DNA from 3 places in the Kineococcus mangrovi genome. Region 1 is predicted to be linked to each of the others. Evidence: riboswitches for the same ligand, from Rfam matches in the RefSeq annotation. Region 1 holds a riboswitch; each other region holds the start of a gene.

Region 1 (4,248 bases):
GCCGTACCGGGTGGGGGAGCCGAACAGGACGGCGTCGGCCCACACGACGTCGTCCGCCGTCACGGCCTGCGTGCCCTGAGCGGCCTCCGCCTCGACCTGCTGGGCGTCGGTGACCTCCTTCTCGCCGCCGGTGGTCTGGCGCTCGACCTGGCGCAGACGCACCTCGGCGCCGGCCTGCTCACCGGTGGCGGCCAGGCGCTCGGCCATCGAGCGCACCGTCCCGGTCGCGGAGTAGTACACGATCGCGAGCTTCACGTCGCTCACAGGGACCTCCCGTTTCGTTGAACGTGCAAAAGCATCCCCAACCTAACCCGGTCGCGTCGCGAGCGCACTGCGGGCGTGGCATGGTGACGACCGGCCGACGGGGAGGTGTCGTTCGAGTGAGCCGTCGCGGGGAACTGCCGACCAAGGACTGCGCCGTGTGCGGGCGCACCATCACGTGGCGCAAGAAGTGGGAGCGCGACTGGGACGGCGTGAAGCACTGCTCCGACGCCTGCCGCCGGAGGGCGAAGTCCTCCGGCGCCGTCGACGCCGCGCTCGAGGTGGCCCTGCGCCGCCTCCTGGCCGAACGCGGGAGGTCCGGGACGGTCGACCCCGAGGAGGCGGCCCGTGCGGTCGGCGGGGACGACTGGCGCGACCTGGGGGAGCCGGCGCGGTCCGCGGCGCGCCGGCTCGTGGCCGCCGGGGAGGCCGAGATCACCCAGGGCGGCCGCGTCGTCGACCCCTCCACCGCGAAGGGCCCGATCCGGGTGCGCCGGCGCTGAGGGGCGGGCGTGGCGTCGCCGGCACCCGCCCCACCGTGCGCGAGGACGTCGGCCGCGACGACGACGAGATCGAGGAGACCGTCACGCACGTCGCCGACCCGGACGACCTCGACCGGTTCGTCGAGGGGTGCCGGGGGTTCGCCGCGCTCGGCGCCTGAGGTTGGCGCCTGAGGTTCAGGACCAGCGGCTGCCAGGCACCGGCAGACCCAGGTTGCCCCGCAGCGTGGTCGCCGGGAGTTCGGGGGCGAGCACCCCGCGGCGCCGCAGGAGGGGCACGACCTGCTCGGCGAACTCCTCCACGCCCTGCGGGACGGAGGAGAACGCGAGGGTGAACCCGTCGGCCGCGCCCCGGGTGAACCGTTGCGTCATCCAGTCCGCAACCTCCTCGGGGGTCCCCGGCAGGAACCGGCGGCGCAGCATGGTCCGGTACAGCTCGCGCAACGTGAACCGGTCGCGGTCCAGCAGCTTGCGGATCCCCTCGAACACCGTCTGGACCTGGTTCGACCCGCCCGCGAAGTCGAAGCGGAACTCCTCGTCGAGAGGGCGGTCGGACAGGTCCACGCCGAGGTGGTGGGACAGCCAGTCCAGGCTGAGCCGGTCCGGGGTCAGGGCCTCGATCTCCTCGAGGCGTTCGTGCGCCTGCGCGGTGCTCGCGCCCAGGACGGGGGAGACGGCCGGCAGGACCAGCAGGTGCGAGCGGTCCCGCCCGGCCTGGACGGCCCGACGCTTGTAGTCCTCGTACAGCCGCTGCGCCCCGGGCAGGGGGGCCGACCCCGGCACGAACACCGCCTCGGCGTGCCGACCCGCCAGCCGGCGCCCGTCCTGCGAGGACCCGGCCTGGAACAGCACCGGTCGCCCCTGCGGTGGTCGCGGCAGGTTCAGCGGACCGCGGACGCGGAAGAACTCACCGGCGTGGTCCAGGACGTGCATCCCGGCGGGGTCGGCGTACCGGCCCGTCGCGACGTCCGGCGCCACCGCCCCGTCGTCCCAGCTGTCCCAGAGGCCGTGGACGACGTCGACGAACTCCGCGCCGCGCCGGTAGCGGGCCGCGTGGTCGAGGTTGCGGTCCAGGCCGAAGTTGCGGGCCTCCTCGTCGCTCGCGGACGTCACGAGGTTCCACCCGGCCCGTCCGGAGCTGAGGAAGTCGAGCGAACCGACCTGGCGGGCGGTGTGGAACGGCTCGTTGTACGTCGTCGACACCGTCGCCACCAGGCCGATGCGTTCGGTGCAGCGCGAGAGCGCACCCAGCAGGCCGAAGGGTTCGGGCCGCAGGTTCGCCACGTGCTCGACCCCGGAGGGGAACCGGTCCCACACGTAGAGCTCGTCCGCGTAGAACAGCGCGGCGAAACCGGCGGTCTCCGCCGTCCGCGCGAAGCGCTCGTAGTAGTCGACCGAGAGGTACTCGGCGGGACGTCCCCCGGGCAGGCGCCAGCTCGTGAGGTGCTCGCCGCCGGGGTAGAAGAGCATCGCGGTGAGGATCACGGGGCCGCACGCTACCCCGGCCGCGTGAAGCGCTTGACAGGTCAGGGTGCCGTGCCCTCCACTGGACGTGCCATCCAGAGCGGCCGAGAGACCTGGCTCGTCGACGCCGCAGCAACCGCCCCGCCGGGGTCGGTGCTCCCGCCAGGACCGATGGGAGAGGACCACCGATGGAGCACGCGCCGCTGACGCGACGTCTCGTGATCGACCTGCTGCGCAGCGCCGGGACGACCTGTCGGGCATAACCGCCCCGACACCTCACCCGTCCCGCCCCCGGAAGGCCCTGCGATGCCGCACGTCCCGAGCGCCCCCCTGTCCTTCGCCACCCGGCAGGTCCACGCCGGCAGCGAACCCGACCCCGTCACGGGCGCCCGCGTCACCCCCGTCCACCTCACAGCGGGGTTCGTCTTCGACGACTTCGAGCAGGCCCGGGCCCGCTTCGCCGGGGAGGACGACGGGTTCGTCTACACGCGGATGGGGAACCCGACGACGGCCGCCGTCGAGCGGCGGCTCGCCACCCTGGAGGGCGGGACCGACGCGCTGCTGCTCGGCACCGGGCAGGCCGCGCTCACGGTGGCCCTGCTCGGCATCCTCGGAGCCGGGGACCACCTGGTGGCCGCCGCGGACCTGTACGAGGGGTCCCGCGGGTTGTTCCTGGAGAACTTCGCGCGGCTGGGGATCTCCGTGGACTTCGCGGCCGGTCCCGAGGACTGGGAACGGCTGGTCCGCCCCACGACGCGCGCGTTCTTCGCCGAGTCGATCGCCAACCCCAAGAACGCGGTCCTCGACGTGCCCGCCGTCGCCGCCGTGGCCCACCGGCACGGCCTCCCCCTCGTCGTGGACAACACGTTCGCCACGCCGTACCTCCTGCGTCCGCTCGAGCACGGCGCCGACGTCGTCGTGCACTCCGCCAGCAAGTTCCTCGCCGGTCACGGCGCCGCGCTGGGCGGCGTCGTCGTCACGGGGCAGGGGTTCGACTGGTCGGGGTTCGAGCACCTCACCGCCCCCGCCGGCGTGCTCGCCGGCGTGAGCTGGGTCGACCGGTACGGTCCGCGGCGCGCCTACGTCGAGCACACCCGCGCCGTGGTGGCCTCCCGCCTGGGGCCGGCCATCTCGCCCTTCAACGCGTTCCTCGTGCAACAGGGCCTGGAGACGCTCTCGCTGCGGGTGGCCCGCCAGAGCGCGACGGCCGAGATCCTGGCCCGCTGGCTGCTGGAACGTCCCGAGGTCGTCTCCGTCGACCACGCCGCCCTGCCCGACCACCCCTCCCACGCCGTCGCGCAGCGCCTGCTGCCGCTCGGCACCGGGGCGGTCCTGTCCCTCACGCTCGCCGGCGGACGGGCTGCGGCGCAACGCTTCGTGGACGCCGTGCAGCTGTTCACGCGGATGACCCACGTCGGGGACGTGCGCTCGCTGGTCATCCACCCGGCCAGCACCACCCACGCCCACCGCACCGAGGCCGAACGGCTCGGGACGGGGATCTGGCCCGGTCTGCTGCGCCTGTCGATCGGCCTGGAGGAACCCGCCGACCTCGTCGCCGACCTCGAACGGGCCCTGGCCGCCACGCACGACCCCGCGCACGAGGGGTCCCTGGCGCAGGTGCGGTCCTGATGGGCCGGTTGCAGCACTTCGGGTACTTCTTCTCCCGCGGTTTCGGCCCGCAGGGCTGGGGCCGGGACTACCAGGCCTGGAACGACGACTGGACCCGGCCGGACCTGTACGCGCACGCGGTCCGAGACCTCGAACGGGCCGGGTTCGACCTCGTCGTGGTCGAGGACGCCGTCTCGCTGGGCAACCCCGCGACGCTGGACCTGCGGGTCCGCGCGGCCTACGGCGGGCCCAAGCACGACCCGCTGCTGCTCGCGCCCTACCTGTTCGCCGCGACGACCCACCTCGGGATCGTCCCCACGGTCAACGCGGGGATCACCCCGCCCTACCTCGCCGCCCGGCAGGCGGCGACGTTGCAGCACCTCTCGGGCGACCGGTTCGGGCTGAACCTCGTCAC
Region 2 (4,248 bases), on a different contig from region 1:
GAGCCACAACCGGTGCTGGTAGATGGTGCCGGCCACCTCGCCGTCGCTCACGGCCCGGTTGATGGTGTTGGAGTCGGCCAGCGCCTTGAACGCGACGGTGATGCCGTGCTTGGGGGCGACCTCCTTCGCGACGTACTCGATGAGGGCCTGCTCCCGGGCGTTGCCCTCCGCGGTCGCGACGTACAGGGTCGCCCCCGCCTGCGTGTTCGCGGTGCTCTCCCCGCCCAGGCGGGGCACGACGATCGCGGCGGCGACGCCGAGCAGGACGACGGCCCCGCCCGCGACGAACGGCCAGCGCCGTCGCGTCCGGAGTTCGAAACCGTGGTCGTCGGTGGTGTGTTCGCGGGTCTCAGCGGACAAGGGTCGTCTCCTGCGTCGGGGTGGGGGTGGGGCGGTTCCTGGTGCGGGGGCGGCGACGGGTGCGCGGATCGGCCGCGCGGGCCAGGGCGTCACCGGTGAGCTGGACGAGGGCGACCAGCGCGACGAGGACGACGATCGTGGCGATCATCACGGCGTGGTCGAAGCGCTGGTACCCGTAGGTGACCGCGACGTAGCCGATCCCGCCGGCGCCGATGGTCCCGGCGATCGCGGAGTACTCGATCATCGCGATGGTGTTGATGGTGAACCCGCCGATGATCGAGGGGGTGGCCTCGGCCAGTTGCACCGTCGTGATGACCTGCAGCGGTGAGGCTCCCGAGGCCTGGGCGACCGCCACGAGGTTCGGCGGCACCGACCGCAGGGAGTTCTCCACGATGCGGGCGAAGAACGCGGTGCCCGCCAGGACCATCGGCACGACGGCCGCGCGGATGCCGATGTTCGTGCCGGTGACGAACCGGGTGAACGGGACGAGCGCGGCCATGAGGACGAGGAACGGCAGCGAGCGACCGGTGCTGACGACCCAGGACAGGACGGTGTGCGCGGGGCGGTTCTCCAGCAGTCCGCCGGGGGCCAGGTTGTGCACGAGGACGCCGATGGGCACCCCGAGCAGGACGACGATCGTCATGACGATGCCGACCATGAGCAGCGTGTCCAGCAGCGCCGGGGCGATGAGCGCGGGGATCTGCGCGAGCGGGGTGTTCACACGAGGTCCAGTTCCCGCGGGACGGCGGGGACCTGCGCGTGCAGCCCCCGGCGGTCCAGGGCGGTGGTGAGGGCGGTGGGGTCGACGCCGCCGGGGACCCCGAGGGTGGCGTGCCCGACGGTGCGGCCGGCGACGGTCCCGACCGAGGCCCCGAGCAGGGCGAGGTCGTGACCCAGTTCGCGGGACGTCGTGGTCAGCCAGTCGGCGGGCACGTCGTCACCGCGGTAGTGCACCTCCCAGACCGCCAGACCGCCCGCGTCGCCCACGCCGCGGCGGGGCAGCAGGGCCGCCCCGACGGGCGAGGCCGGGTCCCGCAGCACGTCCAGGAGCGGGGCCGCCTCGACGATCCGTCCGTGCTCCAGGCGGGCGACGGCGTCGGCCACGTCGACGACGGTGTCCATCTCGTGGGTGATGAACAGGATGGCCAGCCCGAGGTCGTCGCGCAGTTCCCGCAGCAGGCCGGTGATCGAGGCCGTGGCTTGCGGGTCCAGCCCCGAGGTGGCCTCGTCCGACAGCAGGACGCCGGGGCGCAGGGCCAGGGCGCGGGCGATGCCGACGCGCTGGCGCTGACCACCGGACAGCTCGTGCGGGTAGCGGTCGGCGAGCCCGGTCAGCCCGACCCGTTCGAGCAGTTCGGCCACGCGCCGCTGCCGGTCGCGGGCCACGACGCCGAGGTAGCGCAGCGGGAGCTCGACGTTCTGCGCGGCCGTGCGGCGCGTCTGCAGGCCGTCGGACTGGAAGATCGTCCCGATGCGGCGCCGCGCCTCGCGCAGCCGCCCCGCACCCAGCCGGGTGAGGTCCTGGCCGCCCACGACGACGGACCCCGACGTCGGGCGGGTCAACAGCGTCACGCACTGCGCGAGCGTGCTCTTGCCCGCGCCGCTGGGGCCCACGACGGCGGTGATGCTGCCGTCGGGGACGGTGAGGTCGAGGTGGTCCAGGACCGTCGTGGCGTGCGGGGGGTCCCCGTAGGTCTTGGTGAGGTGGCGCAGTTCGATCACGTCGTCTCCTGGGCGGCGTCCGGGCAGGGGAGGTCGCGGGCCCGGCGCGACGCCGGGTCCGGTGGGGAGGGGGAGCAGAGGGTGCGCTCAGCGGGAGCGGCGACAGTCCTTCGACACGGGAACTCCTGGTTCGTCCTTGCCCGCAACTCCTGCGGACCTGGTCCTCACCCGGAGCACCCCGTGACGAACCAGGGTTGCCGGCCAGCGAGCCGGGGCTTGACGCTGGCGCTCATGACCTGCCTCGACTGTGGCAGCCGCCGCAGACCCCCGTCAAGCGGTTCCGGGACGTCCGGAGTCGGAGAGGGGTCTCCGACATGCGTTGCGGGACAACGTCGTACCGGTCCCGAAAAGAGCCGGGAGCATCGGTCCGCCGGAGGGGGTACGCTGCGGGGGAACCCATCCAGAGCGGCTGAGAGACCTGGCTCGACGACGCCGCAGCAACCCACGGGGGTGCTACCGCCAGGACCGATGGAGGACGTTTCGCGATGCCCCTGCACGAGCCCCTGAAGTTCGCCTACTGGGTCCCCAACGTCTCCGGCGGTCTCGTCGTCTCGACGATCGAGCAGCGCACCAGCCACGACCCGGCCTACAACGTCGAGGTGGCCAAGGCCGCCGAACGCGTCGGTTTCGAGTACGCACTGACCCAGGTGCGCTACCTCGCCTCCTACGGCGCCGACGCCCAGCACGAGTCCACCTCGTTCTCCCTGGCCCTGCTGCTGGCCACCGAGCGGCTCAAGGTGATCGCCGCCGTCCACCCCTTCTTCTGGCACCCCGGTGTGCTCGCCAAGTTCGCCGCGACCGCGCAGGAACTCACCCAGAACCGCCTCGCGCTGAACATCGTGTCCGGCTGGTTCAAGAACGAGGCGACACAGCTCGGGGTCACCTGGCACGAGCACGACGACCGCTACAAGCAGTCCGAGGAGTTCATCGAGCTCCTGCGCGGGGTCTGGGGCGAGGACGGCTACAGCCAGTCCGGGGACTTCTTCAACGCCTCCGACATCACGTTCCGCCCGCAGCCCGCGGTCACCCCGGAGCTCTTCCAGGGCGGCAACTCCTCCGCCGCGCAGGCCATGGCCGGCCGCGTCAGCGACTGGTACTTCATGAACGGCAAGTCGATCGCGGGGGCCGCCCAGGGCGTCCGCGAGGTCTCCGCCCTCGCCGCGGAGAACGGGCGCACCGTCCGGTTCGGGCTCAACGGCTTCGCCCTCGTCCGCGACACCCGCGAGGAGGCCGAGGCCGTCCTGGAGGAGATCATCGCCAAGGCCGACCGCACCAAGGTCGAGGGCTTCGGCGCCGCCGTCCAGGAGGCGGGCAACTCCACCGGGGACGGCAAGGGCATGTGGGCGGACAGCGAGTTCCGCGACCTCGTGCAGTACAACGACGGGTTCCGCACCGGGCTCGTCGGCACCCCCGACGAGGTGGCGCGCCGCGTCCTGGCGTACCGGCTCGTCGGCGTCGACCTGCTGCTCCTCGGGTTCCTGCACGTCAAGGAGGAGGTCGAGGCGTTCGGCGAGCTCGTCATCCCGCGCGTGCGCGAGCTCGAGGCGCGCCTGGCCGCCGGTGAGGACCTGCAGCTCGGCGCCGAGCTCGACGAGGCCGTCGTCGCCGCGACCCAGCCCGTCCCGGCCTGAGCCGGGGCAGGGTGGCCGGGGTGTCCCGGTGGTCCCCGCCCGCGCGGTCCTGACCGCCGGCGGGACGGCGACGGACCACCGGGGGACCACGGGGGACCCTCCTGCCCGGGGTCGCGGCCGCGGCGCGCGTGTCGGCGTCGCGTGCTCGCCGTGCGCCGCCGAACGGCTTACGGTGCGGGGGTGACCCTCGCCCCCGCCGACCCCACCGTCGAACTGGTCGTCCTGCTGACCGACGACGGCACGCCCTGCGGCACGGCGCCGAAGGCCGACGTGCACCACACGAGCACCCCGCTCCACCTCGCGTTCTCCTGCTGGATCGTCGACGGGGCCGGTCGCACGCTGCTGACCCGGCGCGCAGCGGTCAAGCGGACGTGGCCGGGGGCGTGGACGAACTCCTTCTGCGGTCACCCCGGGCCCGGTGAGGACCCCGCCGACGCCGTGGCCCGGCGCTCGGTGCAGGAGCTCGGCGCGCCCGTCGCCGACGTGCAGCCGCTGCTGCCGGCGTTCCGGTACCGCGCGGTCATGGCCGACGGCA
Region 3 (4,248 bases), on a different contig from region 1:
ATGATCGCGCTGCTGCTCGGGCAGACCCTCGTCTCCGGCCGTTCCCCGCACGTCGTCTACCGGCCCGAGCAGATCGACGTCTCCCTCGACGACGTCAAGGGCCTGGACCCGGTGAAAGAGGACGTCGAGCGCAGCCTGGACCTGTTCCTCGGCTCGCGGACGTTCCGCAGCCGCATGGGCGGGCGCCCGCGCCGCGGGCTGCTCTTCGAGGGCTCGCCCGGCACGGGCAAGACGCACATGGCCAAGGCCATGGCGCGCGAGGCCGGCGTCCCGTTCCTGTTCGTCTCCGCGACCAGCTTCCAGTCCATGTGGTACGGCGCGACGGCCCGCAAGCTGCGCTCCTACTTCAAGGCCCTGCGCAAGGCCGCCCGCCGCGAGGGCGGGGCCATCGGGTTCATCGAGGAGATCGACGCGATCGCCGGAGCCCGCGGCGGCATGAGCGCGACGACCTCCGCCGCGACCTCCGCCCACTCGAGCGTCGTCGGCTGCGGCGGCCTGACGAACCTGCCGATGTCCGGGACCGGGACCGGGACGACGACCGGGCACGCTGCGCTGCGGACCGAGCGCCTCGCCTCCAGCGAGGGCGCCAGCGGTGTCGTCAACGAGCTGCTCGTGCAGATGCAGTCCTTCGACGAGCCCACCGCGACCGAACGGCTGCAGGGCTGGTTCGTCGACGCGGCCAACCGGTTCCTGCCGGCCCACCGCCGCCTCCGGCGCCCCGTCGGCGAGCCCGTCGAGGTCCTCCTCATCGCCGCGACCAACCGCGCCGACGCCCTGGACCCGGCGCTGCTGCGGCCCGGCCGCTTCGACCGCCGGATGAGCTTCGGCCTGCCCGACAAGACCGGCCGCCGCCAGCTCGTCGACCACTTCCTGGCCCGCAAGGCCCACGAGGCGCCCCTGGACGAGACCGAGCGGCGCGACGCGCTGGCCGGCATCACCAACGGCTACTCGCCGGTGATGATCGAGAACCTGCTCGACGAGGCCCTGGTCAACGCCGTCCGCCGCGGCGGCGACGGGATGAACTGGGCCGACCTCGAGCACGCCCGCCTCGTCACCGAGGTCGGTCTCGGCCAGCCGGTCGCCTACACCGACCACGAGGCGCGCCTCATCGCGACCCACGAGGCCGGGCACGCCGCCGTCGCGTGGCTCGTCGCCCCGCAGCGGCGCCTGGAGATCCTCACGATCGTCAAGCGCGCCGGCGCCCTGGGCCTGCTCGCCCACGGCGACGCCGAGGACGTCTACACCCGCTCGCGCACCGAGCTCGCCGGCATGATCGGGATCGCGTTCGGCGGCCAGGTGGCCGAGGAGCTGTTCTTCGGCGACGTCTCCACCGGCCCGGCCGGGGACCTGCAGTCGGCGACGTCGGTCGCCGCGCAGATGGTCGGGTCCGCCGGCATGGCGGGCACGCTCGTCTCCTTCGCCGCCGTCCAGCAGGGCGCCTTCGCCGACGGCAACCTCGTCGCCCGCGTCCTGGGCGACTCCGAGGGCCGCCGCCTCGTGGAGAACCTGCTGAGCGAGCAGAAGGAGGCCGTCCGCGAGCTCCTGGGCCGCCACCGCCACCTCGTCGAGGCGTTGCGGGACGCGCTGCTGGAGCGCCACGAGCTCATCGGCCACGAGATCACCGACGTGCTCGAGGCCGCGCAGGCCGAGCACGCGTCAGCTCCCCCGCAGCGGGTCGTCGACCTGCGCGACCCCGCCGACCGGCGGGTCTGAGGCTCGTCGCGACCGGGACGCAGGAGGGGAGTCCCGGTCGCGGCGCAGGACCTCGCGACGGCACCGGAGCCGGGGGCCGGCTCCGGGGGGCGGCCGTCGCGAGCGGGGCGCGGGAGCGGGGCACCCCGGGGGGCCGGGTGCACCGCTCCCGTTCGGCCGTGCGCTGGACGGGGCACCGCCTTGAACCCGAGCGCGCGGTCTGCTTTGCTGCTGCCAGGTCATGAGCGCCAGCGCGAAGCCCCGGCTCGCTGGCCGGCAACCCTCCTCGTCGTGGGGTGCCCCGGGTGACGACCTGACCCTGGTGCTCCGGCCCGGGTAAGGACGAACGGTCCTCGCACCGGCCGGTCCTCCCGCCCGGACGCCGCCGCGTCCGCGACCGAGGAGACCTCGCAGTGACCAGTGACACGCTGACCGCCCCCACCCCCTCCACCGCCCCGTCCGCCGCCGAGCGCTTCGCCCCGCTCTTCGCCCGCTGCGCCGAGGGTGTCGTCGCCCGCGAGCAGGACCACGAGCTGCCCCGCGCGCAGGTGCGCGAGCTGCTCGAGGCCGGGTTCGGCCGGCTGCGCCTGCCCGTGGCCGAGGGCGGGGAGGGCCTGGACCTCGTCGAGTTCGCCGACCTCCTGGTCGACCTCGCGGCCGCGGACTCGGCGCTGCCGCAGGTGTTCCGCGGGCACATCGCCTGGGTGGAGCAGGTGCTGACCCTGCCGCCGGGGGAGCACCGCTCCCGCTGGGTCGAGCGCATCGTCGCCGGTGAGCTCGTCGGCAACGCCTGGAGCGAGGTCGGGGACGGTGTCACCGGTGAGCAGCAGACCGTCGTCACCACGCGGGACGGACGCACCAGCGTCAGCGGCCGCAAGTACTACACGACCGGCACGATCTTCGCGGACTGGACCGACGCCACCGCCCGTCGTGCGCTCCCGGACGGGGGCTTCGAGGTCGTCACCGCGCTCGTCCCGGTCCACGGGGCCGGCGCCAGCGTGTCCGACGACTGGGACGGTTTTGGCCAGCGGCTGACGGGCACCGGCACGCTCGTCCTCGACGACGTGGAGGTCGACCCCGCCGACGTCGCCCCCTTCACCGACCGGTTCCGCTACCAGACGGCGCTGTACCAGCTCGTGCTGCTCGCCGTGCAGGCCGGCATCGCCGCGGCCGTCGAGCGCGACACGGGCGCGCAGGTGCGCGCCCGCACGCGCAGCTACACGCACGGCCTGACCCCGCTGGTGCGCGACGACGCGCAGGTGCTGTCGGTCGTCGGGGAGATCTCCTCCACCGCCTTCACCGCGCGCGCCCTCGTGCGGGCCGCGGCGCAGGCCGTCCAGGCCGCCGCGGACACCGCGCACCTGCCCGGCACGGACGCCGACCGCGAGGCCAACGTGCTGGCCGAGATCCGGACGGCCCAGGCCCAGGTCGTGCTCTCGGAGTCCGTGCCGCGGGCGGCGACCCTGCTGTTCAACACGCTCGGCGCCTCCGGCACCTCGCGGGGCCGGGACCTGGACCGGCACTGGCGCAACGCGCGCACGGTCGCCTCGCACAACCCGGTGATCTACAAGCAGCGGATCGTGGGGGACTTCTCGGTCAACGGGACCGAGCCGCCCTTCGTCTGGGACATCGGCACCCACGCCTCGGTCGACCCGGCCGCGGTGCGGGCCCAGGAGGCGCCCGGCCGGTAGCCCGCGGCGCTCAGCGCGGCGGCGCGACCCGGTAGTGGTACGCGTGGTGGACGGTGAACCCGACGCCCGCGTACAGCGCCCGCGCGGCCGCGTTGTCGCCCTGCACCTGCAGGTACGTCGACGCGGCGCCGCGCGAGCGGGCCCAGTCCGCGACCTCGGCCAGCACCCGCCGGGCGAGGCCGCGGCGCCGGTGCGAGGGCAGCGTCTCCACGGCCGTCACGCCGGCCCAGCCGGGGGACAGGGACCCGCGCGCGATCGCCACCGTCGTCCCGCCGTCCACCTGGTCGTCCACCACCCGGACGAACACCTGCTCGTCGGCCGAGACGAGGACCCGGCGACCGGCCGGCGGCACGGTGGGCAGCCCCTGGTAGTGGTACCGCGCCAGCCACGCGTCGTCCGGCTCGGCGGCCGTCTCGACGCGCAGGCCGCCGGGCAGCGGGACCTCCGCGGCGCCGGGCAGGTCGTCGGTCGCGGCGGTCAGCACGACCGTCGGCGTCCGGACGGTCCACCCGGTGGCGGCCAGCAGGTCGACGAGCGCGGTGCCCTCGCCCAGCCCGCCGTCGGGGTGGGCGACGGCGAGCAGCGGCTGCAGCCCGCGGGTGGTGTGGAAGTCCACCACGGCGGCGACCGCCTCGCGCAGCGGGACCCCCGGGTCGCCCAGGGCCAGGGCGGAGTTCGCCCGGCCGGTGAACCCCTCGCTCGCGCGCAGCCGCCAGCCGCCGAGGTCGACGCGCTCCAGCGGCCGCCAGTGCTCGGCCATGACGCGTTCGAGGTCGTCGGTGCCGATCGCGGTGTGCGGCGGGCCCTTGCGGGCCGGGGGCGGCGGGACGGGCTTGGCGGCCAGGACGTCCGCGCGGGCCACGAC

The links. Region 1 has a riboswitch for S-adenosylmethionine ahead of AB2L28_RS19015 (O-acetylhomoserine aminocarboxypropyltransferase/cysteine synthase family protein). Riboswitches for the same ligand answer to the same signal wherever they lie in the genome.
Region 2: it holds a riboswitch for S-adenosylmethionine, as region 1 does, so the genes downstream of both, AB2L28_RS10850 (methionine ABC transporter ATP-binding protein) here and AB2L28_RS19015 (O-acetylhomoserine aminocarboxypropyltransferase/cysteine synthase family protein) in region 1, are expected to answer to the same signal.
Region 3: it holds a riboswitch for S-adenosylmethionine, as region 1 does, so the genes downstream of both, AB2L28_RS07870 (acyl-CoA dehydrogenase family protein) here and AB2L28_RS19015 (O-acetylhomoserine aminocarboxypropyltransferase/cysteine synthase family protein) in region 1, are expected to answer to the same signal.

The regions. Positions count from the first base shown of each region.
Region 1 is NZ_JBGGTQ010000010.1:167,098-171,345, reverse strand. Features, by position in the region: gene AB2L28_RS19035 (flavodoxin family protein) at 1-264, opposite strand, end outside; gene AB2L28_RS19030 (DUF3253 domain-containing protein) at 345-764, shown strand; gene AB2L28_RS19025 (hypothetical protein) at 800-922, shown strand; gene AB2L28_RS19020 (NtaA/DmoA family FMN-dependent monooxygenase) at 939-2,246, opposite strand; SAM riboswitch class I at 2,314-2,420, shown strand; gene AB2L28_RS19015 (O-acetylhomoserine aminocarboxypropyltransferase/cysteine synthase family protein) at 2,532-3,854, shown strand; gene AB2L28_RS19010 (LLM class flavin-dependent oxidoreductase) at 3,854-4,248, shown strand, end outside.
Region 2 is NZ_JBGGTQ010000004.1:404,339-408,586, forward strand. Features, by position in the region: gene AB2L28_RS10840 (MetQ/NlpA family ABC transporter substrate-binding protein) at 1-360, opposite strand, end outside; gene AB2L28_RS10845 (methionine ABC transporter permease) at 350-1,081, opposite strand; gene AB2L28_RS10850 (methionine ABC transporter ATP-binding protein) at 1,078-2,082, opposite strand; SAM riboswitch class IV at 2,210-2,319, opposite strand; SAM riboswitch class I at 2,476-2,557, shown strand; gene sfnG (dimethylsulfone monooxygenase SfnG) at 2,568-3,713, shown strand; gene idi (isopentenyl-diphosphate Delta-isomerase) at 3,894-4,248, shown strand, end outside.
Region 3 is NZ_JBGGTQ010000003.1:412,349-416,596, forward strand. Features, by position in the region: gene AB2L28_RS07865 (AAA family ATPase) at 1-1,713, shown strand, start outside; SAM riboswitch class IV at 1,930-2,041, shown strand; gene AB2L28_RS07870 (acyl-CoA dehydrogenase family protein) at 2,106-3,383, shown strand; gene AB2L28_RS07875 (GNAT family N-acetyltransferase) at 3,394-4,248, opposite strand, start outside.